Regions from separate parts of the Butyrivibrio sp. VCB2001 genome, predicted to be linked through region 2. Evidence: predicted binding sites of a transcription regulator. Region 2 holds the regulator's gene; each other region holds the start of a gene.
What was found. The regulator HrcA, encoded in region 2, represses chaperone genes, less so after heat shock. The targets are predictions, from matches to a motif close to TGTTAGCACTCNNNNNNNNNGAGTGCTAACA.
Positions count from the first base shown of each region.

Region 1 (3,290 bases), on a different contig from region 2:
GCTTAAAGGCGGTAGTCCGCTCAAAAAGATCTTGAACATTGGCGTCATTTCCTGCATCATTTCGATCACTATATATGTTTCCGGTATTCATATGCCGTCTTTTATCACTTCATCTGCCAAGCACCTCAGCAGCATTGCTGCACCTCTTAGTATGATGGTAATCGGCCAGTCCATGACTTCCATAAAAGTTAAAGAGCTGTTTGGTGATGTTAAGCTCCTGCTGTTCTCACTGATAAAGCTGATAGCAGTGCCGATCCTTGGAGTTTTGCTCCTTGGTTTATTCATTGATGACAAGCTGATATTGCAGGTGTGCTATGTTATGCTGGCAACTCCGATCGGCTCCATGACTGCAATGGTTGCGCAGCAGTATGGGGGTAATTATGCTCTGGCCTCTAAGGGAGTAGCATTATCTACGCTTCTGTCAGTAGCTACCATTCCGCTGATATCTCTTTTGCTCCAATTGTGATGAGTAAGGGCCTCGTCAGAGCATTCTCTGAAGGTCGTTTCTGATGCTTGTAACCTGATTTATAGCATTTTCGCACTCGCGTTTTGCCTTGCCAATCTGGGACTGTACAATGACATCCATCAAAAATCCATCGCAGAAGAGATCTCCGAATGTAAGGAATCCGTTGATGTGCACTGATGAATAGCCGTTTACGTCTCTAAGTTCTTTAGAGAATTTTTCAAGCGCCTGTTTTGCCTGATTGATCTCGTGTTCAGCATCGCTCATTTTACTGTGTTTAATAAGACCGCTGATAAATCCGCCACCGAGGGTATCGAATAATCCCCATCCGCTGGCGCTTGAGAGGCTCCTTTTAGCTCTTTCAAGATGATCAAGTGCAACGTCTGCTGCAGCAATGGCTTCCTGTATTTCTCTTGTTCTCATATCAAACATGGTATTTCCTCCGTTTAAATCAAACAAAATAGTGTTTTAGATAATACGATGATAAGACAAAGAGGCGCATAGTTACATGGCCGATGCGGCGTAATAGCGGAGTTTAATTCCCCTTTTTTGGAAAAAGATTAATTCTGTATTGGAGTGTACAATAGTTTTTTATCCAAATTAGCACTCTCTGTTGACGAGTGCTAATGTCGGTGTTATAGTGATTATAGAACAAAGGAACAGAGAAGACCGTTAGGACTTAGCTTTCCTAAGATCCAAACCCTCCGTCCCATTGCTCAATAACAGTTAACCAATTGTTTTTGTGCAAAGGAGGTAAGCATTATGTTAACACCTAGTATTTTTGAAGAGAATTTCATAGACGATCTGTTTGGATTCCCTTACATGAAGGAATTCGACGACATGAGTCGAGGCATGGAGCGTAAGCTCTACGGAAGAAAGGCAGCAAGGATGATGAAGACCGATATCCGTGAGAAGGATGACAACTATGAGGTTTCAATAGATCTTCCGGGCTTCAAGAAAGAAGACATCACAGTAGAACTGAACGACGGTTACATCACAATAAGCGCATCCAAGAACCTTGACAGAGATGAAGACAAGAAAGGCAAACTGATCCGTCAGGAGAGGTACGCCGGATCCATGAGCAGAAGCTTCTATGTAGGTGAGAATGTCGAGAAAGGCGACATTGAAGCCAACTACAGACACGGTGTTCTGAATCTGACAATTCCTAAAAAGGCCATGGACAAGAAGATTCCGGAAAAGAATCTGATAGCTATCGAAGGATAACCGATACCTGAAATGTAAGTGTTTGAGCCTCCGCATTACGCGGAGGCTCTTTTTTGTCTCCGAAAAATGAGCCCCTGACTCCGTCCCCGGGGCTCACTTTTGAGCCCTAGGGACGGAGTCAGGGGCTCAAATTTTATATTCTTTTTGGAATTTTGGTGCATAATTACCGTTATAATGGTAAATAGGAGATTTGTTGAGGTTTTCTAATGACACAGTTACGAGAGGAGTAGGACTGATGAAGAAAAGACCGACGATTGTTGTGACTTCGCTGGTGATGGCCTTTGTCCTAACGGCTTGCGCTGCTGCTTCCAGTGGTACGGCAGAAAGCTTTCAGGATCGTCTTAATTCTGCGCTGAGCAAGGGGTGGGTGGACTCCGACCTTTATGATTCAGTGAAGGCGGATAAGGAGTATCGCCCGCAGGATGATTTCGCAGCGGCCAAAAACAAAGAGTGGAAGCTGGAAATTGGCAATGAATACAGCGGCGTATTTCAGGACGTTTCGGATCTGGTTCTGGAAAAGATGAAAAAAGCTGCTACAGATGAATCACTACCCGGAGAAGAGGCGGAGGTACTCAGAAAGTACTATGCGCTTTCATCAGACTGGGATTATAGAAATAGTCAGGGCGTAGAACCTCTAAAGCCCTATATAGCAGACATTGAATCCATAAGCAGCATGGATGAACTGTATGCTTTCTTTGGAGATCTTGAGAGAAATCCACTTGCGCTTGCGCCGATAACGGTGGACGTAATGGATTCATATCATATTGAAGAGTATCCCGATATTAACCTTACAATAGTAGATACCCCGAAGCTTTCCCTGCAGGCTCCGAACGGGAAGTTTTATTATGACAAGCTGAATTCAGCATCGACTCTTGAGATGTATGAGCAGGTAGAGAACAGGGTGCTGTACATGTTAGAGACCCTTGGCTATCCGGAGAGCGATGCGAAAAAGATCTTTAAGAACTGCCTTAAGTGGGAGAAAGCAGTTGCTTCTTCAACAGTGGACATGTCCTTGGAAGATGTGGCAAAGAGCACAAAAACCAGGGATGAGGCAGCAAAGATTGCAGGTAAATTCCCGCTCATCAAACTTTTGGATGACTGGGGATTTTCAAACGCTGAATATTTGGTTATTTCCGAGTTTTACACAAAGAGGCTCGCAGGGCTGTGCAAGAAGAGCAATCTGGACGAGATGAAGGACTATCTGATAGTCAATTATTGCCTGGACAGTGCAATGTGCCTTGACAGGGACACATTGGATAAAATGAGTGAATTCTCTAAATCCAAGACCCAGCAGCCTATGGATTTCGGTAAGTCAGAGCAGCAGCGCGAAGACTCTCTGCAGTTCGAGTATTTCATAGGCCATACAGCAATGCTCGGAGCTCTCAACAAAACCTATGTTGAGAACTATTTCGATGATGCAACCACAGCTGAGCTTACAAAAATGACAGAGGACATTATTGATGCATATAATGTGATCTTTGCCGAAGAGCCCTGGCTGTCTGACGAGGGCAAGGCAGCATGCCTTGATAAGCTTAATAATATAGGAATCCATATAGCCTATCAGAATTTTGAGGTTCTTGATTACAGCAAGACTCCGTTCAAA
Region 1 is NZ_AUIZ01000006.1:34,024-37,313, reverse strand. It holds gene G589_RS0108215 (AEC family transporter) at 1-466, shown strand, start outside; gene G589_RS0108210 (hypothetical protein) at 482-895, opposite strand; gene G589_RS0108205 (Hsp20/alpha crystallin family protein) at 1,226-1,687, shown strand; gene G589_RS0108200 (M13 family metallopeptidase) at 1,923-3,290, shown strand, end outside.
Region 1: a site for HrcA is predicted at 1,062-1,092, ahead of G589_RS0108205 (Hsp20/alpha crystallin family protein). Genes of this name have one in related genera too.

Region 2 (3,290 bases):
TTTCTTCATTAAACGGAGCTGTTGCAAATCTTCTGGGATATAATGAAATGTTTGACAAAATATCTGATCTGGTGATGGTGCTGGCGTTTTTGGTGGTTGCATTCTTCGCTTTTATGGGCGTTGTAAGACTTGTGCAGACAAAGAGCATTTCCGAAGTGGGAAAGATCATCCTTGGACTTGGAATGCTTTATCTGGTGGTTGCGATCATCTATGTTGCTTTCAGTAAGATCCCGATCAACTACAGACCGATCATTCCGCCCGGAGAGACTGAGCTTGAGACCTCGTATCCATCAAGCCATGTACTGATCATCTGCAGCGTCTTCGGAAGTGCCATCATCGCGTGGAAAAGACTCTTTGCCGAAAAGAGCTATGTCAGAATACTGACTGTTGCTGCTGCGGTGCTGATGGTAGTCGGAGTATGCGCAAGAATGCTGGCCGGAGTGCATTGGGCCACCGATATACTCGCGGGAATACTGTTTTCCCTGACACTGGTTTCTGTTTATGCCGCATATATCAAGGATTAAAAGTCCTTAAAACTTTGTAAATGCGTTGACAACGCAGAATAATGAGTGTAAACTCTATTTCGTAATCGCTTTATTGTTTTAACGAGCTACAACAAATCAGACAATGATTTTGAGGAGGAAATGTAAAAATGGCAGAGATCAAGAAGACTGATGCAGCTGAGAAGCCTGTTGCAACAATCAAGACACCTGTAGCTGCAGAAGTTAAGGCAGCAGAAGTTAAGGCAGCTCCTGCAAAGGCAGAAGAGAAGAAGGCACCTGCAAAGAAGGCTACAGCAGCTAAGAAGCCTGCAGCAAAGAAGGCAGCACCTGCTAAGAAGGCTGAGCCTAAGAAGGCAGCTGAGAAGACTGAGGCTAAGAAGCCTGCAGCTAAGAAAGCTACTACAACCAAGAAGGCTGAGACAAAGAAAGCAGCACCTGCAAAGAAGGCAGCACCTGCTAAGAAAGCTACAGCAGCTAAGAAGCCTGCAGCTAAGAAGGCAGCAGCAACAACAGAAGTTAAGACTAACATCGTTCTTCAGTATGGTGACAGAAACGTTACATACGATACAATCGTTACAAACGCTAAGAACAACTACAAGTACGATATGGGCGGAGATGTAGACGCTATGAAGAAGCTCAGCGTTTATGTAAAGCCTGAAGAGAATGCAGCTTACTACGTTGTTGATGACAAGGTACAGGGCAGAATCGATCTTTGATCATTCTCTTATATAATGAGACTACAGACAGCAGACACTTTCAGTGCCTGCTGTTTTTTTATCCATATTTAACATTTAGAAGGTTGACATTAGTTCCCGCGAGTGATATTTTATGTTACAGAGAAGATGTTAGCACTCGAATGAGTTGAGTGCTAACAACTCAAAACAAAAGCCTTTCAATGAAATCCGGAGACAGAGGAAGGGGTACAGACTTGGAACTTGATGAGAGAAAGAGAACCATACTACATGCAATAGTAAGGAACTACCTTGAGACAGGAGAGCCTGTCGGATCAAGGACTATTTCCAAGGATACTGATCTTAACTTGAGTTCAGCCACCATCAGAAATGAGATGGCAGATCTTGAGGAGATGGGACTTATAATTCAGCCCCACACTTCTGCGGGAAGAATTCCTTCCGACCAGGGCTACAGAGTCTATGTAGATGAGATGCTCAGGGACAAGGAACAGGAAGTTGAGAACATGAAGGAGATGCTTCTTGATAAGGAAGAGAAGCTTGAGAACCTCCTTAAGCAGGTGGCCAAGACCCTTGCGGTTGATACCAACTACGCCACAATGATCTCAGCACCTCAGATCCGCAAGAACAAGCTCAAGTTCATCCAGATTTCCAAGGTTGATGCAGAGCACCTTCTGGCGACCATCGTCATAGAAGGAAACGTCATTAAGAACAAGATCATTCCTGTTGAAGAGGAACTTGATGACGCAACAATGCTCAAGCTTAACATTCTCATGAATACAAGGCTGGACGGACTTGCTGTAGAGGACATTAACCTTGGACTTATCGCAGCAGTCAAGCAGGAAGCCGGAATTCACAGTGAGATCATCGGAAACGTCATCGATGCAGCTGCAGAATCAATAACAGCAGATGACGACCTTCAGATATATACCAGCGGTACGATGAACTTCTTTAAGTATCCTGAGCTTACGGATTCGGCCAAGGCCAGCGAGCTCATCAGCACCTTTGAGGATACCAAGGACCTTTCGAGTATCGTTGAGGACACACTCTCCTCTGACCATGAAGAGACCGGAATCCAGGTCTACATCGGAAACGAGACACCGATCCAGTCCATGAAGGACTGCAGCGTTGTTACCGCAACGTACGAGCTTGGTGATGGCATGAAGGGTACCGTAGGAATCATCGGACCCAAGAGAATGGATTACGACAAGGTTATAACGACGCTTAAGAATATGCGTCATGCACTTGATGATCTATATAAAAGGGATTAGATCCCATAAGCTTTAAGGAGGCAATTTGAATTGAGCGAAGATAAGAAGAAGGCTTCTTCCAAGGCTAAATCAGCTGAGGAAAAGAAAAAAGAAGAAGTTCTTGAGAACATCATGGAAGAACTTGAAGAGGAAGCCAAAGAGAAAGAAACAGCACAGACACCTGATTCACAGGAGGAAAAAGATGATGCTGAAAAAGAGGCTACTGTAGAAAAAGAAGAGAATAAAAAAGAAAAGAAGAATCCGCTTCAGGAAAAGATCGATGAACTTAACGACAAAGTCCTGAGACAGATGGCGGAGTTTGAGAACTTCAGGAAGAGAACCGACAAAGAGAAATCACAGCAGTTCGAACTTGGTCAGGGCAATGTCCTTGAGAAGCTCCTTCCTGTAGTAGATAACTTTGAAAGAGGTCTTGCAGCAGTTCCCGAGGCTGAGAAAGACGGAGCTTTTGCAGACGGCATGAACAAGATTTACAAGCAGCTCATCAAGCAGCTTGAAGATCTCGGAGTAACCCCAATAGAAGCGGTTGGAAAAGAGTTTGATCCAAACCTCCACAATGCAGTAATGCAGGTGGAATCCCAGGAATACGAATCCGGAATCGTTGCCCAGGAGCTTCAGAAGGGATACATGTTCCATGATACAGTGCTCAGACACAGCATGGTGGCTGTAGCACAATAACTTAGTAAATACAGAATCTTATTATAATAAACGGAGGAAAAAGAAATGAGTAAGATTATTGGTATCGACCTTGGTACAACTAATAGCTGCGTAGCAGTTATGGAAGGTGGTAAGCCCACCGTTATCGCTAACGCAGAAGGCGCTAGAACAAC
Region 2 is NZ_AUIZ01000005.1:183,336-186,625, reverse strand. It holds gene G589_RS0107920 (phosphatase PAP2 family protein) at 1-524, shown strand, start outside; gene G589_RS0107915 (DUF6465 family protein) at 653-1,219, shown strand; gene hrcA (heat-inducible transcriptional repressor HrcA) at 1,399-2,463, shown strand; gene grpE (nucleotide exchange factor GrpE) at 2,494-3,138, shown strand; gene dnaK (molecular chaperone DnaK) at 3,184-3,290, shown strand, end outside.

Region 3 (3,290 bases), on a different contig from region 2:
CATTTCTGCAATATAATTCATCTGTTCATTCTCCCATCACCCTTGATGAATCTATTTCCAATCGCTTACAATCCTCTTTATTTCTGTAAAAACAAAATGATCAGTTAAAGCATGGCTGAGAAGTCGTCACATGATTCGACTTTTCAGCCTTTAATCTGCCCTATTGGGGTTCTTTAGGTTTTCACAGTCCGGAGGCGAATTTACCAGGTCATTGTTTCTGACCTTACAGGAAGCATTCCGGCAATCCCTGCATCTAAAGCTCACATGGTTGCCATACATCCTCTTACATGACAGTGAGCAGAACATAGCTCCTCCATGTTGGGCTGTAAACGTCCTTCCACAATTAACACACAATCTGGGAACATTTCTCGCCATAGCATCTCCTGCTTAGCTTGAGGGAAATTGTGACCTTACCTCAATTTTAAGCCTGCTATTCCCTCATAAATCTTTACAAACTCGATGGACATCTCTCTTGCATTAACGCTATCCTGCCCGTCAAATCCATGGCCTGCACCACGTATCTCTTTAAGCGTGGCATATCCATAGTTGGCTGCAGCTTCCCTTGAATACTCTATTGGCACCACGTCATCCCGGTCCCCATGTATAAGAAGAACCGGCTTCCCAAAGCCTCTTTGGAGCTGCTTAACATCTATATTCTTTGCGACATTATCATATTCAGCAGTTATTTCCCTGCCAAACATGCTCGAATTTCCTGTTTCCAGTCTTTTTCTGGCATCGTCCGGTATGACAAATGCCGGATACCACAGGATAAGACCCTTTATATCACTTTTCCTTCTTGCGCCAACAATGGCCGATACAAAGCCGCCCTGGCTTCCCCCTGGAGATATATGGCTTCGCTATTGATATACGGGAGCTCTATTACAGTATCAAGCACTGCATCAAGATCGGCAGCTTCCGTCTCAATAGTCATATTTTTCATATCTCCGTCACTTGTGGATGCTGTTCCACCTCCACAGAAGTCGAAAAACACGCAAACAATCCCACTTTCTGCAAAACCTTCCCCATGATGGATGCGTAATTCTTTTAATCTGCTCATTTATTAAACTCCTCGTACAATGCTTTTTTCCTTTAAATTATAACATTCTGAGGTGTTTAGTAGAAAAGGCACCCGGTACTGATTGTACCGGGTGCCTTAAAATAAAGCTTTTTCATCCTTCAATAGCTATCAGATTCTTTTCCGGGATCTTCTTTTCCAGGGCTTTCTTAGGAACTGTCACCGTAAGAACTCCGTGCCTGTAGGTTGCCTCGATATCGCCCTTCTCTACATTGTCTCCAATATAGAAGCTCCTTGTCATGGATCCTGCATATCTCTCCTGACGGATAAGTTTGCCCTTCTTGTTCTCGTCCTTATCAAGGCCCTTTGCTGCGCTGATGGTAAGATAGCCGTTATCAAGTTCTACTGTTATCTCTTCCTTCTTGAAGCCTGGCAGGTCAACTGATACTTCGTAGTTATCATCCTTTTCCCTGATATCGGTCTTCATCATCCTGTTTGCTTTTCTTCCATAGAGCTTACGCTCCATGTTCCTCTCCATGTCGTCAAATTCATTCATTGGGAATCCAAACAGATCATCGATAAAATTCTCTTCAAAAATACTGGGTGCTAACATAATACATACCTCCTTTGCATCAAAAACATTATCTATGTTAATGAGCAATGGGACGGAGGGTTTAGATCTTAGGAAAGTTAAGTCCTAACGGTCTTCTCTGTTCCTTTGTTCTACGAACACTATAACACCGCAATTAGCACTCGTCAATAGAGAGTGCTAATTTGGATAAAATAGTATTGCACTTCTTATTACAAATTTATCATCCGGACATAAAATAGAGGCATCCCTTAATCTAGTACTGTTAATCCTTTATATGATGTGATTCCGCCTATGCTTCTGGCTCTTTTATAGCCAAAAGTCTTCAGTTTCTTTACAGCGCTTATGCTTCTGCTTCCTCTTAGGCAATATACATAAATCTCCGCTTCATGATCCTTTATGATATGGTACTATTTGGGGAGACAGGACATGATGACTAAATGCTTGGTTCTGGTATAAAATCGGAGGACGTTAAATCTGATACTGTTTCTCCAAAATTATTTCCCTCTGCAGATGTTACATGTTACAAGCAGAGGGAAATCTTAGACATGTGCACTTACCACATATGGATTATTACTTGTCACCAATACGCCTGTAACTTGCAGCCATGGAACTATCTTTACCACCTTCATGCTTTACTATAAGCGTTGTTCCTCTAACACTCAATGCATATGTACCTTGTTGGTAACCAACAATAAGCACTCCTCGCTCTTCATCAAAGTGCGCGTTAGTTCCGATCCAGGCATTACCATCGATCTTCATAAAACCCCAATTATTCTTTGAAGAACTCCATATCTCTGTTCAGTTTATCAGCAATATCCTTAAGACCATTTGCAGAACCAGCGAGAGTTGTAACTGTAGCCGAAAGCTCCTGCATGGATGCTCCTGTTTCCTCGGATGATGCTGCATTTTCTTCTGAGATTGCAGAAAGAGCGCTCATAACATCAACAACTGCATTCTTTGATGTATCGCATCTTTCAGCACCACTACTTATTGTCTGAACACCTCCAACAGTATCATTTATATCATTTATCATACCATTTATGCTTTGAATGGTCTCTCCAAGAGATGCCTGTTGTTCAAGGTTGGCGTCTTTGACATCCTTGGCTGCCACAACTGCTGCTCCTGCCTGTTCAAGAAGTTCTTCCATCTGCTTTTTGATATCATCAGCCATGATCTTAGAATCTTCTGCGAGTTTTCCGATTTCCTGAGCTACTACTGCAAAGCCTTTTCCTGCATCGCCAGCTCTTGCAGCTTCGATTGAGGCATTTAGTGATAAGAGGTTTGTCTGTGTTGCTATATTTGTAATACCCTCTACCTTTTCTGAGATGGTATCTACTGCATCCTGTGTCCTATGGATTGTCTCTGATATTTCATCTATCTTAGCCGTCATTTCACCGGAAGATTCCTGTAAGCTTGATAGTGATGCACTTGATACTTCCGAAGCCTCTTTCATCTTGCCCGCAAGACTTTCGAGGTTACTTGTCGAAGTCTGCACATCACCTACCGCATCACCGATATATCCTACGTTTGTTGATGCGTTCTGAATTTCATCTGCCTGCTGGGTAGCTCCAGATGCAATCTCCTGAACTGCATTTGATACGTCCTCTGCTGTCTGTGATATCTGATTAGCCATATCTGAAAGCTGGCCTGAGGATGTTCCTACTGCCGAAGCTGACTCTCTGA
Region 3 is NZ_AUIZ01000025.1:12,225-15,514, forward strand. It holds gene G589_RS0116475 (NUDIX hydrolase) at 1-21, opposite strand, end outside; gene G589_RS21460 (alpha/beta fold hydrolase) at 411-701, opposite strand; gene G589_RS21465 (hypothetical protein) at 779-1,057, opposite strand; gene G589_RS0116485 (Hsp20/alpha crystallin family protein) at 1,170-1,628, opposite strand; gene G589_RS0116490 (hypothetical protein) at 2,178-2,366, opposite strand; gene G589_RS20420 (methyl-accepting chemotaxis protein) at 2,377-3,290, opposite strand, start outside.
Region 3: a site for HrcA is predicted at 1,760-1,790, ahead of G589_RS0116485 (Hsp20/alpha crystallin family protein). Genes of this name have one in related genera too.

Region 4 (3,290 bases), 150 kb from region 2:
TGTATTGAAAACGAAAAATATACGATGGTATTACGGTAGGAAGAAAGATTCTATTTCTATACAGTAAGGCTTTACAGGGCTTTCCTCCGAGTTCTACTGTATGGTTTAGATTTTTGATTCTATACACTCAGTCTTTTCAGTATTTATCGCAAGGCTCTACTGTATTGATTAAATTTTCGTCCCCATACAGTCAGACATTTCAAAGTGAGCTAGTGTATGGATAGACTTTTTGATTAAATACAGTAAGGTCACTCAGTGCTTAACAATCAGGGTTACTGTATGCATATAATTTTTGTTCAGATACAGTAGAGTTGCGCAAATCACGGCTTTATACGCAACTGTAAAAATTCGCTTTTTATTCCCATACAGTAGAGCTTCACTGATTATGTAAGAACGCTCCACAAGCCGGCACAGATCATTCAAGTACTCAGCAAATTATAGTACCACACCTATTCTTGTGCTAGAATTGTTCTTGTGAATGCTATCGTAGGCAAGACATCCATGGCAGAATTACGAAACCAATAAGTTGAAAAACAAAGCAACATTTAGGGAGGAACACGATATGGCAAAGACAGTGATATTCTTGGCAGAAGGATTTGAAGAAATAGAGGCTCTGACAGTTGTTGACCTGCTTCGCAGAGCAGGGATCGAGATAACAACAGCCTCAATAACAGGCAACAAGCAGGTTACAGGTTCTCACAATATTACAGTTGTGGCAGACGCTCTGCTTTCAGACATTAAATTTGATGAAACAGATATGATAATTCTTCCGGGCGGAATGCCGGGAACCAACAATCTGGATGCGTGCGAACCTCTGAAGGCTCAGATCAAGGCCTTCGCCGATGCAGGCAAGAAACTTGCTGCAATCTGCGCAGCGCCCAGATTATTTGGCAAGATGGGTGTCTTAAACGGCAAAAAGGCTACCTGCTATCCCGGAAATGAAGAATTTCTCCAAGGCGCTGATTCTCAGACCACAGAGGTTGTAAAAGACGGCAACTTCATCACCAGCCGCGGAATGGGAACAGCTATTCCGTTTGGACTAGCTATTATCGAGGAGTTCCAAGGCAAAGAAGCTGCCGATGACATGGCTAAAAAGATCATTTTCAGACAGTAAAAGATGTAAATACGATCATCTCCGCAAAAAAATACATAGAAATATATTTGATAACAATCCCGCTAGCCCAGTGTTTGCGGGATTGTTTGCAGTTTATAATTTCTTTAGAAAAAAACTTGTTGACAATTTGTTCTAGTTGTTCTATAACATACTTGTAACAAGAAATTAGCAGCCGATACATGAGAGTGCTAATAAAAAGGATAAAACACTACAACAAACAAAATATAAATAGAAAAGGAGTGATAATTATGTTGATGCCTATGCTTTGGAGTAACAATGATATTTTTGATGAGATGGATGATTTCTTTAACGATGGATTCTTTGGCGGACAGTGCAGAACCCCTAGAGAGACAAGGCCTTTTGAATCAAGCACCGGTCTTATGAGAACGGATGTTATTGAAAAGGATAACTGCTACCAGCTCGAAGCTGAGCTTCCGGGATTCAACAAGGAAGACATCAAGATTGATCTCAAGAATGACACTCTGACAATCAGTGCTGCTCACAATGAGAACAAGGATGAGAAGGACGAGAACGGCAAGTACATCCGCCGCGAGAGAAGAAGCTCTTCATATCAGAGATCATTCCATGTAGAAGGCCTTAAGCCTGAGGATATCATCGCTCAGTACAGAAACGGTGTTCTTACCGTTAACCTTCCTAAGAAGGAAGCCATCCCTGAGAAGGAAGAAGCTATCCAGATTGAAGTTAAGGATTGATCGCAGTGACCTAAACATAAACATAAGAAAGGCTGTCATACTAAGAACTAGTGTGACAGCCTTTTTCATGTCATTAAAGGGAAATATGCTGTGGCAGACCACCTACAAACATCGGTGTCAGTTCTGCCTGAATAAGAGGATATGCGTAATCAATAAACTCCTGCTTCATCTGAGTGTGGTCCTCGCTGATCCATTCAAGCGGAACCTTTTTCTCGAGATTTGCAATCTCTGAAATAGGATGAAGTTCTGTGGTGCACTGGTATGGTGCGTTGGAAATTCGCTTTAGTGCCACCATTTCGCCGGTACAACCTTCGAAAGCGGCCTTCACTGCTGCTCCGCCTACCTGATATGCCTCGGTGATATCTGTTCTGCTGGTAAGGTGACCAGCGCATCTTTGAAGTGTGGACAACTCTATGCAGCGGGTCTTGGTATCAAGCTGCTTGGCAATAGTGTTTGCCAGGAATCGCGCTGTACCCGTCAGGCTCTTGTGTCCGAAAGCATCAACAGCATGAACGTCATCTGAAAGCTCGCAAACATAGCGTCCGTCTTCAAGCTTAACACCTTCTGAAACTGCGATCACGATGCTGCTCTTTTTCTCCTGCATCTTTCTGACCTTTTCAACAAATCTCTCCACATTAAAGGGAACTTCGGGAAGGCAGATCATATCAACGCCCTCGCAGTCCCAGCCCTTGGCAAGGGCAGCAGCGGCTGTAAGCCATCCGGCATTTCTTCCCATTATTTCAACTACAGTCACATACTTAGTGCCGTAAACTGTAGCATCTCTGATGATCTCTTTCATCACAACTCCGATATACTTGGCTGCGGAACCATAGCCGGGAGTATGGTCGGTTACTGTGAGGTCGTTATCAATAGTTTTGGGAACGCCAATGAAGCGTATATCACTTCCCTTTCCTGCGCCGTAAGCAGCAAGTTTGTTGATGGTATCCATGCTGTCATTACCACCTATGTAAAAGAAATATCCAATATTCATGGAATCGAGCTTAGCGAAAATTTTCTCATAAAGCTCTTTTGCCCCATCATCATTAATATCGGGAAGCTTGTACCTGCAGCTGCCAAGATAACTTGATGGAGTGCGCTTCAAAAGCTCTATGTCTATCGGCTTTGTGAAGATCTCCACCAGGTCAACATATCTATCTTCCAGAAATCCCTGTATGCCGTTGCACATGCCGTAAACATGCTCAGATCCGCGACTCTTTGCCGCCTCAAAAACCCCTGCAAGACTGGAATTGATGACTGACGTCGGTCCTCCGGACTGTCCTACTATTGTATTCTTCATTACCCGTCCCTCCATTTGATTGATAACTTGATATATAGTTAATTGCTTTATAATAAAATGATAACGTTAAATATATTCTCATGTAAGAGCTTACATTTAAATAAAAATGGTGTTTTTTGAACTATTTGTATTCTCAGCCCAAAGCGGTCCGGATTTCAAAAAACAT
Region 4 is NZ_AUIZ01000005.1:36,982-40,271, forward strand. It holds gene G589_RS0107245 (DJ-1 family glyoxalase III) at 563-1,114, shown strand; gene G589_RS0107250 (Hsp20/alpha crystallin family protein) at 1,363-1,827, shown strand; gene G589_RS0107255 (6-phosphofructokinase) at 1,901-3,124, opposite strand.
Region 4: a site for HrcA is predicted at 1,278-1,308, ahead of G589_RS0107250 (Hsp20/alpha crystallin family protein). Genes of this name have one in related genera too.